One region of the Pseudomonas sp. 20P_3.2_Bac5 genome, then DNA from elsewhere that is predicted to be linked to it. Evidence: riboswitches for the same ligand, from Rfam matches in the RefSeq annotation. Region 1 holds a riboswitch; the other holds the start of a gene.

Region 1 (7,303 bases):
GCCCTGGCCGACCCGCAGGTGGATATCCCGCAGCAGCCAGAGCGGATCGCGGTCACGGCCGGGGGCGGCCCAGGCCAGCCCCTCGATACTGAGTGAGGACATTCAGTCTCCGTGCGCCCCCGCCGGGGGCGCGGCAGTCAGAAGGTGTAGTCAGCCGTGACGAAGAACGAACGCGGCTCGCCCAGGTACCACTGCCGACCGTTGTTGCCGGTGGTGGTGGCGTACTGGCGGTCGAACAGGTTGTTCAGTTGCAAGCCGAGGGTCAGGTCCGGCTGCACGTGCCAGTCAACGTTGGCATCGACCACGGTGTAGCCCGGGACGTCGACCGTGTTGGCGTTGTCGCCGTAACGGCTGTCCACGTAGCGCGCGCCCGCGCCGGCGCTGAAGCGCTCGGCGAAGTCCTTGCTCAGCCACAGGTTGGCGGAACGGCGCGGCACGTTGACCGGCTGGTTGCCTTTGAAGTCATTGCTGCCGCTGGCGAACTCGTCGTACTCGGCGCGAACCCAGGCGGCGTTGGCCGAAAGCTGCACGTCGTATGGCAGACGCAGTTCCAGGGTGGCTTCGATGCCGTCGGAGGACTGCTGGCCGATCTGCTGCTGGATCGTCGGATTGACCGGATCGGTGCTCAGCAGCTTCTTCTTGACGATGTGGTACGCGGCCAGGGTCCATTCGCCACGGCCGTCGAGCAACTGCTGCTTGATGCCCACTTCGGTCTGTTTCGCGGTGCTGAGGTCCCATTGCTGCTGCGCGGTCGAGAGGGTCAGCAGGTTGCTGACGCCTTCGGTGCTGGTCGCGTACTGGCCGTACAGCGACAGGTCCTCGGTGACGGCGAACACCAGGCCGGCGCGCCAGTTGCCACCGGACAGGCTGCGATCACTGCGGGTGTCAGTCGGCACGTCGGTACGGTCGAGGTGGACCTGATCGCGGCGCACACCGGTGATCAGCGAAAGCTGCTCGGTGAGCTGGGTGCGGTTCTCGGCGAACAGCGAGAACTGCTTCGCCTGGTTGGCGTCACGGGAGCGATACGGGTCGGTGCTGACATAGCCGCCACCACCCGAGCCGGCCAGCGGCACGGTGTCGCTGTAGACGTTGCCGAAGTCATGCTTGCGCACGAAGCGGATCGAGTTGTAGTCCGCGCCGACCACGGTGCGGCTGTCCAGCCCGAACAGCGAATGCTGCAGGGTGAAGGTCTGACGGTCGCCCACCTGCTCCTGGGTCTGCTTGATGCTGATGAAGCTGTCGCGCCGCACGAGGTCGCCCGGCAGCCAGGTGTAAGTCTCGGCATTGCGCCAGCGGCGCTGGGCCTTGAGGAAGTACAACTGGTTGCTGGCGCTGAGGTTGTCGTTGATCGTCCAGTCCGTGACCAGCCGGGTGGACTGGTCGTTGTAGTGGTCGGTCGCATCCTCGACGTTGTAGTTGTGGTCACGCAGCGACTCGCGGAAATGCCCGTCCACCAACGGCGTACCGAAGTAGCGCTGCGGCTCCTGGTCGCTGTAGTCGTGGCTGAAGGTGAAGCTCAGGTCGTCGGTGGCCTGCCAGCGCAGCGAGCCGCTGAGGGCGATGCTTTCCGAGTTGCCGCGATCGACCCAGCCATTGCTCGCTTGCTGGTTCAGGTTGAAGCGGTAGCTGAGGGTGTCGGTCAGCGAGCCGCCGCTGTCCAGCGCGGCCTGGCGTTTGTCGTCCGAGCCATAGCCGAGGCGCAGGTGGTTGCGGATCTCGCCCTCGAACGGCTTCTTCGGCACCACGTTGATCACCGCGCCCGTGGCGCCTTCGCCGTAGAGCACCGAGGCCGGGCCGCGCAGCACATCGATGCGTTCCACGGCCCAGGTGTCCACCGGGAAGGTGACGGTGCCGGCGCCGACATACAGGCGGGTGCCGTCATACAACTGCATGGTCGAGCTGTGGCCGGTGAAGCCGCGGGCCGACAGCGCGGTGCCGCCGTTGCCGGGAGTGCCGATGAAGGTGACGCCCGGCGAGCGGGTCACGGCGTCCTGCACGGTGGCGTTATTGCGTTTGAGGATCTGCTCGGCGCTGATGCTGGTCACACTGGCCGGGGTCTCCAGCGGCGTCAGCCCCAGGCGCGAACCGCTGGTGCTCGGGGTGTGCAGGTCAGGCTGAGGGTTTTGCTCGGCGACCTCGTTGATGGCCGTGGCCGGCAGGGACAGGGCTTTTTCGTCTTCCGCGGCGTGCGCCGGCAGGGACAGTAATACGCAAGGTGCGAGGCTGGCACACAGCAGCGTGCCCGAGAAGGAATTGAACAGGGAATTACGGGACATGTCGTTCCACTTGAAGCAGGAATGAAAGAATCCCGGAGGGAACAACGCATAGGGAATCGCGGGCGCGACAGCCCACGGAAACCGGCCTGCGCCCGCCCACCGCGGGTTTGCCAAACGATGCTTCAGGCCGGTCTCCGGGCTCGCGAGGGTCATGAAACATTCGCCTTCCCATGCGCGGGGCACAGTGGCTTTTCGAATGTTTCGCTCGCATACCGTTGCGGGGGCAGCGCCGGACTGATCAGCAAAGTGACGAACCGGCTTCCCGTTTCACCCCATACACGGCGGTATGGGGCACCTGAAACAGGCGCGCAGTTGACCATCAAAGTGCCAGCCGGTCAACGACAGAGGTGTCGGTGGCCGGCATCAGGACCGGCAATCACCGACGCGACGACTCAGCCCATGTCGTTGATGCACACCACTTTCGGCTGCGTCATGTCTTCATAGGCGAAGCGCACCCCTTCCCGTCCGAGGCTGCCGTATTTGAAGCCACCGAATGGCATGGCGTCGAAGCGGTAGTCGGACGAGTCGTTGATCATCACGCCACCGGCCTCGATGCGCCGGGCCAGCTTCAGCGCGGTCGACAGGTCGCGGGTGAATACGCCGGCGTGCAGGCTGTATTCCGGCGCGTTGGCCAGGGCGACGGCGTCGTCGAGGTGGTCGAACGGTTCGAGGATCACCACCGGCGCGAACACTTCCTGCTGCCAGATCCGGCTGGCGTGGCTGACCTGTTCCAGCACGGTAGGTGCGTACAGCGCGCCCTCGCGGCGGTGGCCACAAAGCACCCTGGCACCGTCCGCCACGGCGTCCTCGACCAATTGTTCGGTGCGGCAGGCCGCCTGCTCGGTGACCATCGGCCCGACATCCGTTTCGCGAAGCGACGGGTCACCCAGGTTCAAGGCCCGCGACTGCGCCACGAACTGTTCGCGGAACGCCGGATAAATCGCGCGGTGCACCAGGATGCGCTGGGTGCCGATGCAGTTCTGCCCGGCGGCCCAGAAGGCACCCGAGACGCAGGACTCCACGGTCGGCCCGAGGTCGCAGTCTTCCAGCACCAATACCGGCGCGTTGCCGCCCAGGTCCATCGCCAGCTTTTTCAGCCCGGCGCTGCGGGCGATGGATTCGCCGGTGGCAAAGCCGCCGGTGAAGGAAATCATCCGCACCTCGTGCAGTTCGACCAGCGCCCGGCCCAGTTCCACACCGCCGGTGGCGGTGGTCACCACGTTGTCCGGGAGCCCGGCCTGCGACAGGCACTCCACCAGTTTCAACGCCGACAACGGCGCCAGCTCGGACGGTTTGAGGATCACCGCGTTACCGCCGGCAATCGCCGGGCCCAGTTTGTGCGCGACCAGATTCAGCGGGTCGTTGTAAGGCGTGATCGCGACGATCAGCCCCAGCGGTTCGCGAGTGAACCAGCCCTGGCGGGACTCCGAGCCCTCATAGGCTTCGAACGGCACCACTTCACCGGCATTGCGCCGCGCCTCTTCGGCGGACAGCTTCAGCGTGTTAACACAGCGCTTCACTTCCTTCTCGGCCTGGCGCAGGGTTTTCCCGGCCTCGGCCACGATCAGGCTGGCGAACGCCGCGGCGTCGGCTTCCACGAGTCGTGCGGCCTCCTCGAGAATCCGCGCACGGCGATGGCGTGGCAGCGCCGCGCTTTCGCTGACGCCCGCCCGCGCCCGGGCCAGCAGGCCCGGCACCGCCGCAGCGTCGAGGTTGGGCACGCGACCGACCACACCGCCATCGAACGGGCTGAACACGTCGATGTGGCTTGGGGCTACGGATTGAACACTGGTCATGCGAGATACGCTCATGAAAGGCTCCGGTTACTGGCGGTCGGTGGTGTGCAGGGCGATGATGTCGGAGAGCAAGGCAAACGCCGTCTCGATCCGGCCGGCGCCCGGCCCGGACACTGTGACGGCGCCGAGCAGTTCGGTGTTGAAGGAGATCGCGTTGACCGCGCCGGAGATGCCGGCCAGCGGGTGCTCAAGCGGCAACAAACGCGCTTCGACGCTGGCGGACACCGAACCGTCGGCCGCCTTGCTGGCGGCGCCGATCAGTTTCCAGCACTGCCCCGTGGCCTGCGCCTTGACGATGTCTGCGGCGCTGATGCCGCTGATGCCCGAGCAGGCGACGTCGCTGACGCTCAAGTGCGCGTCCAGCAGTTCGTTGGCGAGGATCACCACTTTCAGGCGCACGTCATGGCCTTCGACATCCGCGGTCGGGTCGGCTTCGGCGTAGCCCAGTTGTTGCGCCTGGGCCACCGCATCGCTGAACGCCAGGCCGTCCTTCATCCGCGTCAGCACATAGTTGGAAGTGCCGTTGAGGATGCCCTCGAAACCTTGGATTTCCGCACCGGCAAGGGCTTGTCGGGCCAGGCGGATCACCGGCGTGCCGCTCATCACCGAGCCTTCGTATTCGAACGCCAGGCCCTTGCGACGGGCCAGCGCCTTGAGCTCGGCGCCGTGCAAGGCAATCGGGCCCTTGTTGGTGGTGACCACATGAATGCCGCTTTCCAGCGCCCAGCGGCAGAAGGTGGCTGCCGGCTCGCCGTCGACCGGGTTGGTAAAGGTCGCCTCGGCAATGATGTCGGCGCCGGACTGCTTGATCACCGTTTCATTGAAGGCCTCGGCAGTACCGCCGGCGATGCGCGCCAGCGCGCCCTTCTCGGCGGGCAGCGCGACCAGTTCGGCGGCGTCCAGGCCGTTGCGGTTGACCACCGAGCCGAGAAACAGGTCGGTGACGCCGACGATCTTCAGGCTGAAACCGAGGGCCGCCTTCCAGGTGGCGTTACGCTCTGCGATCAACTGGGCCAGGCCACGGTTCACACCACCGAAGCCGACCAGGGCAATGTTGTATTCAGTCACGAAGGCATTCCTCTTTGCTGTTGTTTGATGGCATCAGCGTACGAGTCGGGCCAGGGCACTTGAATACGGCAAAACGCTGTATTTGTTGAGCGATTTGCGCAGTGCGCAAACGCCTGAAATCGAGGCGCGAAGGGACGCTTGCGCTGCGGTGAGCCAGCGCAAGCGTGGGGGGCATCGCGAGCAAGCTCGCTCCTACAGTGTGGGAGCGAACCGTTGCGAAATGGGCGGAAGGGTTAGTTAGAAGACAGCAGAAAGGACAAACGAGGTCACGGTGTTTTCCACGCCGGGCATGGCCGCGATTTCTTTCCAGACCGCGTGAACCCGCTCAGGGCTCGCCGCGTTGACCCGCAGCATCAGGTCGAACTCGCCACTGAGCACCTCACACTGGACCACCTCGGGAATGGTCCCCAGCTTGGCCAGCACATCGTCGCCGCGCATGCGGTCGTAGCGATAAACGAAAATCGCCGCGCTGATCAGCGACGAAGGCCGGCGAGCGTCGCCCAGCCGCACGGTATAGCCCTGAATCGCGCCATCGCGCTCAAGCCGTTCGACGCGCTGGCGCACCGCGTTGCGCGACAGGTTGACCTTGGCCCCCAGCTCCGCATGAGCGATCCGCGCATTGGCGGTCAGCTCGGCCAGGATGCGCTCGTCCAGGGGGTCCAGAATGCGCTTCATAGCGCCCTCGCCTGCGCAGCCCGCAACACATGACAGAGTCCGTCCAGATCGCCACGCTGAAGGGCCGGCGGCTCGTCTGCCAAGGCTGGCGGCAGCGCCACCTCGCCGTCCCACACACCCAATTGCGCCAGCAGCGCGGCGGATTTTTCCGGCGCGATCTGGCCCAGGGTGACCATCGGCGCGCCCAGGCTGCGCCGATGCAGGCGCCCGGCCAGCGCGCCCACCGCCGTATGCGGATCGACAATGGCGCCGGTGTCCTCGCGCAGGCGGATGACCTCGCGGCGCACCTCGGCCTCCTCCACCGCATAGGAGTCGAACAGTACCCGCGCCTGCAGCCACTGCGGGTTGCCAATGCTCAGCTCGCCACAGGCTTCGAAATGTTCCATCAGCGTCCGGACACAACCGGCACTGCGCCCATACAGCTCCCAGATAAAGCGCTCCAGGTTCGAATACAGGGAAAAATCCATGGCCGGCGCCAGGGTGCGCTGGCTGGCGTGGGTGGCATATCGATTGCGGTGGAGGAAGCGGTGCAGCGCGTCGTTGCTGTTGGTCGAAACGATCACCTGATTGATCGGCAGGCCCATTTTCTGCGCGACGAAGCCGGCGTAGATCTCGGCAAAGCTCGCGGCAGGCACGCTGAACCCGACGGGCCGGGTGCCACCGCCCAACTGCAAGGCGGCATGGAAGTAAAAAACGATCTGGGCCAGCACGCCGACCCAGTTGGTGGAGTTGAAGCAGACCGGAATCACCCCCTCCAGCGGCCAGGCGCGAAACAGCCGCGCGACCAGGGTCTGGCAGTCATCGAAACTGCCGTCCACGGGGATCAGCAGGACGCGTTCAGGGTCGGCCGCCAGCAAGGCGGCGAGACGGTCGGCGGGGACGTCGTGACGCGGGTAGAGAATCGCCATGCGCACATTCGGGCAGGCCGCGAAGGCCTTGATGGCGGCAACGCCGGTGTCGCCGTTGGTGGCGCCCACCACCAGGGCTTCGCCAGTCGATTCATCGAGAAAGTGCCTGACCAGCCGGGCCTGAAGCTGCGCGGCAAAGTCTTTCGAGGTGCGCGTCGGGCCATGGAACAACTGCAGAATCCATTCGTTATGGCCAATCTGCTGCAGCGGTGTGATCGCGCGATGGGTGAAGTCCTTGTAGCTGTCGCTGAGCAGCGCGCGCAGGGTCGGCTCATCCAGCGCGTCACCGACGAAGGGCGCGATCACCCGCCATACCAGCTCATCGAAGGGCAGCCAGGACCAACTGGCGATTTCCTCCGGGCTGATCTCCGGCAAGTGCGCCGGCACATACAACCCGCCATCGGCAGCAGGCCCCGACAGCACGACTTCACGGAAGTCGGCCCGTACATCGCCATTGCGGGTGCTCACGTAGTGCATGAAAACTCCAGGAAAGGGTTACGAAGGCCGATGGGCTTGAGCCACCAGCCAGTCTGAAAACAGCGCGGCATCGGGCGGCAACGCGCGCCCTTGCTCACGGACC
Region 2 (7,303 bases), on a different contig from region 1:
CTGGCGGATAAATTCGCGGGTCGCGGCGTCAAGCACATAGGCGTCGGCCAGCGATTGGTAATGATGGTCATCGATCAGGTGCGTGGTGGCATCGAAGGCGAACAGGTTGTCCACCGTCGCCGCCAGCTCGAACGCGCCCTTGTAGCCGTGACGCTTGACCCCGTCGATCCACTTCGGATTCAGCGCCCGGGCACGGATCACCCGGTTCAACTCCTCCTTGAGGGTGCGGATGCGCGGGCGGTCCGGCTGGCTGTGGTCGCCGTGATAGCTGGCCACCGGCGCGCCGCCGAGGCTTTCCACCGCCGCGAGCATGCCGCCCTGGAACTGATAGTAGTCATTGGAATCGAGCAGGTCGTGTTCGTGGTTGTCCTGGTTCTGCAGCACCGCCTGCACCTGGCTCAGGCGCTTGGCGAAATGGCCGCGGGCCTCGGTGCCGTCGTCGGCGCCGCCATAGGCGTAGCCGCCGTGGTTCAGGTAGACCTCGGCAAGGTCCTCGCGGCTGTGCCAGAGGCGCCCGTCAATGGCGTTCTGCACCCCGGCGCCATAGGCCCCGGGCTTGGAGCCGAAGACCCGCCAGCCCGCCTGACGCCGCGCCTGCTCCTCGTCCAGCCCGCTGGCGAGCAATTCGGCGCGCTCGCTGCGCACCCGCGCCGCCAGCGGGTTGAAGTCATCCGGCTCGTCCAGCGCCGCTACTGCCTGTACCGCGGCATCGAACAGCTTGATCAGGTTGCCGAAAGCATCGCGGAAGAACCCCGAAACACGCAGGGTCACGTCCACCCGCGGCCGGTCCAGCAGGCTCACCGGCAGAATCTCGAAGTCATCGACGCGGTGGCTGCCGGCCGCCCAAACCGGGCGCACGCCCATCAGCGCCAGGGCCTGGGCGATATCGTCGCCGCCGCTGCGCATGGTCGCCGTGCCCCACACCGACAGGCCGAGCTGGCGCAGGTGGTCGCCGTGGTCTTGCAGGTGCCGCTCGAGAATCAGGTTGGCCGAGGCGAAACCCAGGCGCCAGGCGGTAGCCGTGGGCAGGTTGCGCACATCGACGGTGTAGAAATTGCGCCCGGTGGGCAGCACGTCCAGGCGCCCGCGGCTTGGTGCGCCGCTCGGTCCGGCGGGGACGAAACGCCCGTCGAGGGCGGTCAGCACGCCGCGCATTTCGGCTTCGCCGCAGGCGTCCAGTTGCGGCGCCACTTGCTCGCGAAGCGCGGTCAGCAGGGTGCGCACTTCGTCCCACTGCGGTTCGTCCGGCAGTTCCGGCTCGCCGGCCAGCGTTTGTTCGATCAGTTGCGCGCCCAGCCATTCCAGACGTTCGCGAGTGTCGCCATGGGTGCGCCACGGCGCGGCGTCGAGCAACGCCAGACGCTCCGGGCGCGGGCCGTCCCACGGCAGGCCGAGGTCGCAGTCCAGCGGATCGAAGCCCAGCGCCAAGGCTCGGGCCAGTACACGCGGCAGGCTGGCATTGGCACCGCGGCCATCGCCACGGGCAACCCGCAGCAGGGCCTGCAAGGTGTCGATGCGCAGGCGTCCGCCGGGCGACTCGCCGAAGACATGCAGACCATCGCGGATCTGCGACTCCTTGAGGTCGCAGAGGTAGGTGTCCAGCCGCGGCAGCCAGACATTCGCGTCATCCAGCGCGCCGTCCAGTTGCAGCTCGCGGTCGATATGGTTGTCGCGCACCAGTTGCAGGATCTCTTTCTGCAATTCGATGGCGCGGCGCGGGTCCAGCAATTGCGCTTCGTAGTACTCGTCGGCGAGCAGCTCAAGGTTGCGCAGCGGCCCGTAGGTTTCGGCGCGGGTCAGCGGTGGCATCAGGTGATCGATGATCACCGCCTGGGTCCGTCGCTTGGCCTGGGCGCCCTCGCCCGGGTCGTTGACGATAAACGGATAGATATTCGGCAGCGGGCCGAGCAACGCGTCCGGCCAGCATTGCGCGGACAGGCCGACGCCCTTGCCCGGCAGCCATTCCAGATTGCCGTGCTTGCCGACGTGGATCAGCGCATCGGCGGCGAAGGCGTGGCGCAGCCAGAAATAGAAAGCCAGGTAGCCGTGCGGTGGCACCAGGTCCGGGTCGTGGTAGACCGCGCTCGGGTCGAGTTGGTAACCCCGCGCTGGCTGAATGCCGACGAAGGTCAGGCCCAGGCGCAGGCCGGCGACCATCATCCGCCCGCCACGGAACATCGGGTCCTGCTGCGGTTCGCCCCAGCGCTCGCGCACCGCCTGCTGATTGGCTTCGGGCAGTTGCGCGAACGCCGCCAGATAGTCATCCAGCGCCATGCTTTGCGCGCAGGGGCGTTGGTCGAGGCTGTCGAGGTCGTTGCTGACACCGCCCAACAGGTCGTGGATCAGCGCGGTGCCGCTGTCCGGCAACTCGTCTACCGGATAATCCTGCTGCTTCAGCGCCCGCAGGATATTCAGCGCCGCCGCCGGCGTGTCGAGGCCGACGCCATTGCCGATGCGGCCATCGCGGGTCGGGTAGTTGGCGAGGATCAGCGCCACCCGCTTCTGCGGGTTGGGCAACCGCGCCAGCTCGCACCAGCGCCGCGCCAGTTCGGCGACGAAATCCATGCGCTCGGGGTGTGCGCGGTAGCAGACCACATCGGACTGGCTGCGCTCGCTGCGCCAGGCCAGGTCCTTGAAGCTTATTGGCCGGGTGATGATGCGCCCGTCCAGCTCCGGCAAGGCGATGTGCATCGCCAGGTCGCGCGCCCCGAGGCCCTGCTCGCTGGCTTGCCAGCCGGGTTCGTTGTCCTGGGCGCAGATCGCTTGCAGCACCGGAATGTCGCGGCGGAACGGGCGCAGGTGCGGCTGCTCCGGGCTGGACTGGGCAAAGCCGGTGGTATTGAGGATCAACGCCGCGTCGGTTTCGTCCAGCCAGGCCTCGACCTGGGCCAGGCAACCGGCCTCCTTGAGGCTGGCGACCGCTATCGGCAGCGGATTGAGCCCGGCGCCGATCAAGCGCTCGCAGAACACGTCGACGAAGCCGGTATTGGCCGCCTGCAGGTGCGAGCGATAGAACAGCAGCGGCACCACCGGTTGCCCGGCGCACCAGTCGGCCCGCCAATCGGCGAGGTCCGCCTCGGCGTGATCCGGGTGATAAAGGCTGGTACGCGGCAGTTGCCGGGGCTCGTCCCAGGGGTAATCACGGCCCAGCCAGAGACTGGCAAGGCAGTTGAACAAATTCAGGGCGTTGGCCTTGCCGCCCTGGCGCAGGAAGTGCCAGAGCCGCTCGGCCTGCTCGCCGGTGACCGTGCCCAGGCTGCTCAGCTCCGGGTCCGGGCGGTCGTCGCCCGGTACCAGAATCAGTTGCACGCCGCGCTCGGCCAGGGCCACCAGTTGCTCGACGCCGTAGCGCCAATAGCCGATGCCGCCATGCAGCGACACCAGGATGACCTTGGCGTGGCGCAGCACCTGATCGACATACAGGTCGACCGACGCATGGTTCTGCACCTGCATCGGATTGGCCAGGCGCAGGCTGGGGTAGTCGTCCGGCAGCTCGCGGGCGGTTTCCGCCAGCAGCGCCAGGTGCGAGTCACCGCTGCAAAGGATCACCAGCTCGGCGGGAGTCTGCCCGAGGTCGGCAATGCTGTCGTCCGGCACGAAGCCGCCGGGCTGGGTCCGCAGCAGGTGCATGGATCAGGCGCCCAGGGCCGCGCGCAGACGGGCTTGCAGCGCCTCGGCGTCGAGTTCCTGACCGATCAGCACCAGGCGCGTGACCCGCGCTTCGTCACTGCGCCAGGCGCGGTCGAAGTGTTTGTCGAAGCGCGTACCAACGCCCTGGATCAGCAGGCGCATCGGCTTGCCGGGAATCGCCGCGAAACCCTTGACCCGCAGAATGCCGCTGTCCACCACCAACTGGGTGAGGGCGTCGAGCAGCAGGGCTTCGTCGGCTTCGGGCAGTTCCAGGGAAATGGAATCGAAGGCGTCGTGGTCGTGGTCGTCGTGGTCATCATCGTCGTGATGGCTGTCGTGGTGGGTACGGCGGCCGTCGATATGGGCTTCCGACTCGGCGCCCAGGCCCAGCAGCACTTCCAGCGGCAGCACGCCTTTGCTGGCTTCGATCACCTTCACGGCAGGCGGCAGCTCTTCAGCCACTTCGGCGCGCACGGCGGCCAGGGCATCGGCAGCGATCAGGTCGGCCTTGTTGAGGACGACGAGGTCGGCGCTGGCCAGTTGGTCGGCGAACAATTCGTGCAGCGGGGATTCGTGATCCAGATTCGGGTCCAGCTTGCGCTGGGCATCGACCTGTTCCGGGAAGGCGGCGAAGGTGCCGGCGGCCACGGCCGGGCTGTCGACCACAGTGATCACCGCGTCAACGGTGCAGGCGTTGCGGATTTCCGGCCATTGGAAGGCTTGCACCAACGGCTTGGGCAGCGCCAGGCCGCTGGTTTCGATCAGGATGTGGTCGAGGTCGCCACGGCGGGCCACCAGTTCACGCATGACCGGGAAGAATTCTTCCTGAACGGTGCAGCACAGGCAGCCGTTGGCCAGTTCGTAAACCCGGCCGCAGGCTTCTTCTTCGGTACAGCCGATGCTGCACTGCTTGAGGATTTCGCCGTCGATGCCCAGCTCGCCGAATTCATTGACGATCACCGCGATACGGCGGCCCTGGGCGTTGTCCAGCATGTGCCGCAGCAAGGTGGTTTTGCCCGAGCCGAGAAAGCCGGTAACGATGGTGACGGGGAGTTTGGCCAGTGTTTTCATGTCGGATGCCCTTGGCAGGATGGCGGGCATGCGGGACGGGAGCCGCAGGCATGCAGCCTGGGCGCGTTCGCCACCGGATCACCCCGCCCGGTTGAAAGTCGGAAACTGAACGAGGCAGGTCTCCTGGCTCGCGCTGTGCCCTTCAGGGCGGCATCGACGCCTTCCCGCCGGTTCGGCAGTGGCTGTGTCGATGGGAGCAGCGCTTACAGTTGCGGGGGCAGCCGCGGCCTGGCCTGAAAAAGGCGCACCGCGTTCCCGTCTTAGCTCCGGCCCGTGCCAGAGAACCTCGAACCGGCAAGGCTACGCAGTGCCCCGAAGCCGGTCAACCGCTGTATTGACGGATGTCAACGCGCGTGATTTCCTAGCGCGATTCGTTTGGGTGCCTTTTTGTTACAAGGTGAAACGGGAAACCGGTAAATTCCGGTGCTGCCCCCGCAACGGTAAGCGAGGAAAGCGTCAAGACCACTGTGCCTGCGGGCATGGGAAGGTGACGCCACGGCGAAATGCCCTCGCAAGCCCGGAGACCGGCCTGAACAACAGCATTGACCAAACCCGCGGTGGGCGGGCGACGTTGCAGCCCCTGGGCGATTCCGGCCAGGGGTTCTTCGCGCTTGCCTGTTGCCGACAACACCAAGAGGAAAGCGCCATGCCGATCATCGCCAGTCACGCCATCGCCACCCCGACCACCCTCAGCCAGCGCATCGTCGCTGCCGTCAGCGCCTCGGTGCTGGGCCTGTGCCTGGTCTACTTCGCCGGCTTCTCGCACATCGAAGCGGTGCACAACGCCGCGCACGATACCCGTCACAGCGCCGCTTTCCCTTGCCACTGAGGCCTGCCCGAATGTTCATGCGCATCGCTCGCACCGCAGGCTTCGCCGGCCTGCTGGCCGCACTGCTGCTGACCCTGCTGCAAAGCTTCTGGGTCGCGCCGCTGATTCTCCAGGCGGAAACCTATGAAACCGCGGCCCCGGCCGTACAAGAACACGAGCACGCCGACGCCGCGGCGGGCGCGGAGCATCATCACGACGCCGAAGCCTGGTCGCCGGAAGATGGCTGGCAGCGCGTGCTGTCCACCACGGGCGGCAATCTGGTGGTCGCGGTCGGCTTTGCCCTGCTGCTCGCCGCCATGTACACGCTGCGTCGCCCAGGCCGCGTCACCACGGGTGCGCTGTGGGGGCTCGGCGGTTTCGCCGTGTTCTGCCTGGCGCCGAACCTGGGCCTGCCGCCGGAACTGCCGGGTACCGCCGCCGCCGACCTGGCCCTGCGTCAGTACTGGTGGATTGGCACCGCCGCGGCGACCGCCGTTGGCCTGGCGCTGATGGTGTTCGCCGGTAACTGGCTGCTCAAGGCCGTGGGCCTGGTGCTGCTGGTGCTGCCGCATGTGATCGGCGCGCCGCAACCGGAAGTGCACGAAAGCCTGGCACCAGAAGCGCTGGAGTCGCAGTTCATCGTCGCTTCGCTGCTGACCAATGCGGCGTTCTGGGTCGCCCTCGGCCTGATCAGCGCCTGGCTGTACCGCCGCCAGGCTGCGTGATGCCCTTCCCGCCCGGCGCAACCCCGCTGTTCGCCGGGCTGGGCTGCCGCCGCAGCAGTCCGGCCGATAATCTGGCCGGGCTGCTAAGGCGGACCTTGAAAGCCCATGACCTCCCTCTCGAAGCCCTCGCCGGCCTGGCCAGCATCGATCTCAAGCACGACGAACCCGGCCTGCTGCAACTGGCCGCGCAACTTGCCCTGCCGCTGAGTTTCTTCAGCGCCGCGCAACTGGCGCCCTTCGCCGCCCGCCTCAGCCACCGCTCGCCGGTCGCCTTTCGCCACAGCGGCTGCCATGGCGTGGCCGAGAGCTGTGCCCTGGCGCTGGCCGAACAGGTCAGCGGCCTTCCCGCACAACTGCGGGTCACCCGCATCGTCCAGGACGATATGACCCTGGCATTGGCCTGGGCGCCGTCGTTTGGCGGATAATCCGCCCCCTCTCGTTCAAGGATTTGCCATGACCGTCTATTTCATCGGCGCCGGCCCCGGCGACCCGGAGCTGATCACCGTCAAGGGCCAGCGCCTGATCCGCCAGTGCCCGGTCATCATCTACGCCGGTTCCCTGGTGCCCGCCGCAGTGCTCGAAGGGCACCAGGCCGAGACCGTCATCAACAGCGCCGAGTTGCACCTGGAGCAGATCATCGCGGCGATCAGCGCCGCCCATGCCAAGGGCCAGGACGTGGCCCGGGTGCACAGCGGCGACCCCGCCCTGTACGGCGCCATCGGCGAGCAAATTCGCCATCTGCGTGAACTGGGCATTCCTTACCAGATCATCCCCGGCGTGACCGCCACTGCGGCCAGCGCCGCCCTGCTCGGCTGCGAACTGACACTGCCGGACATCGCCCAGAGCGTGATCCTCACCCGCTTCGCCGACAGCTCCCCTATGCCCGAAGGTGAAGCGCTGGCCAGCCTGGCCAGCCACAAGACAACCATGGCGATTCACCTCGGGGTGCGGCATCTGCCAAAGATCGTCGAGCAACTGCGCCCGCATTACGGCGGCGACTGCCCGATCGCCGTGGTCCATCGCGCCACCTGGCCGGACCAGGACTGGGTGCTGGGCACGCTGGACGACA

Evidence for each region. Region 1 has a riboswitch for cobalamin ahead of NTD88_RS27270 (TonB-dependent receptor). Riboswitches for the same ligand answer to the same signal wherever they lie in the genome.
Region 2: linked by a shared signal. The riboswitch ahead of cobW (cobalamin biosynthesis protein CobW) and the one ahead of NTD88_RS27270 (TonB-dependent receptor) in region 1 are both predicted to bind cobalamin.

What each region holds. Positions count from the first base shown of each region.
Region 1 covers NZ_JANLOA010000135.1:29,699-37,001, forward strand. The annotation lists gene NTD88_RS27265 (ABC transporter ATP-binding protein) at 1-102, opposite strand, end outside; gene NTD88_RS27270 (TonB-dependent receptor) at 138-2,276, opposite strand; cobalamin riboswitch at 2,384-2,590, opposite strand; gene NTD88_RS27275 (aldehyde dehydrogenase family protein) at 2,669-4,087, opposite strand; gene NTD88_RS27280 (homoserine dehydrogenase) at 4,100-5,140, opposite strand; gene NTD88_RS27285 (Lrp/AsnC family transcriptional regulator) at 5,378-5,815, opposite strand; gene thrC (threonine synthase) at 5,812-7,200, opposite strand; gene NTD88_RS27295 (LysR substrate-binding domain-containing protein) at 7,219-7,303, opposite strand, start outside.
Region 2 covers NZ_JANLOA010000009.1:111,177-118,479, reverse strand. The annotation lists gene cobN (cobaltochelatase subunit CobN) at 1-3,630, opposite strand, end outside; gene cobW (cobalamin biosynthesis protein CobW) at 3,634-4,701, opposite strand; cobalamin riboswitch at 4,797-5,005, opposite strand; cobalamin riboswitch at 5,062-5,249, shown strand; gene NTD88_RS01515 (CbtB-domain containing protein) at 5,348-5,530, shown strand; gene NTD88_RS01510 (CbtA family protein) at 5,542-6,234, shown strand; gene NTD88_RS01505 (cobalamin biosynthesis protein) at 6,234-6,659, shown strand; gene cobM (precorrin-4 C(11)-methyltransferase) at 6,688-7,303, shown strand, end outside.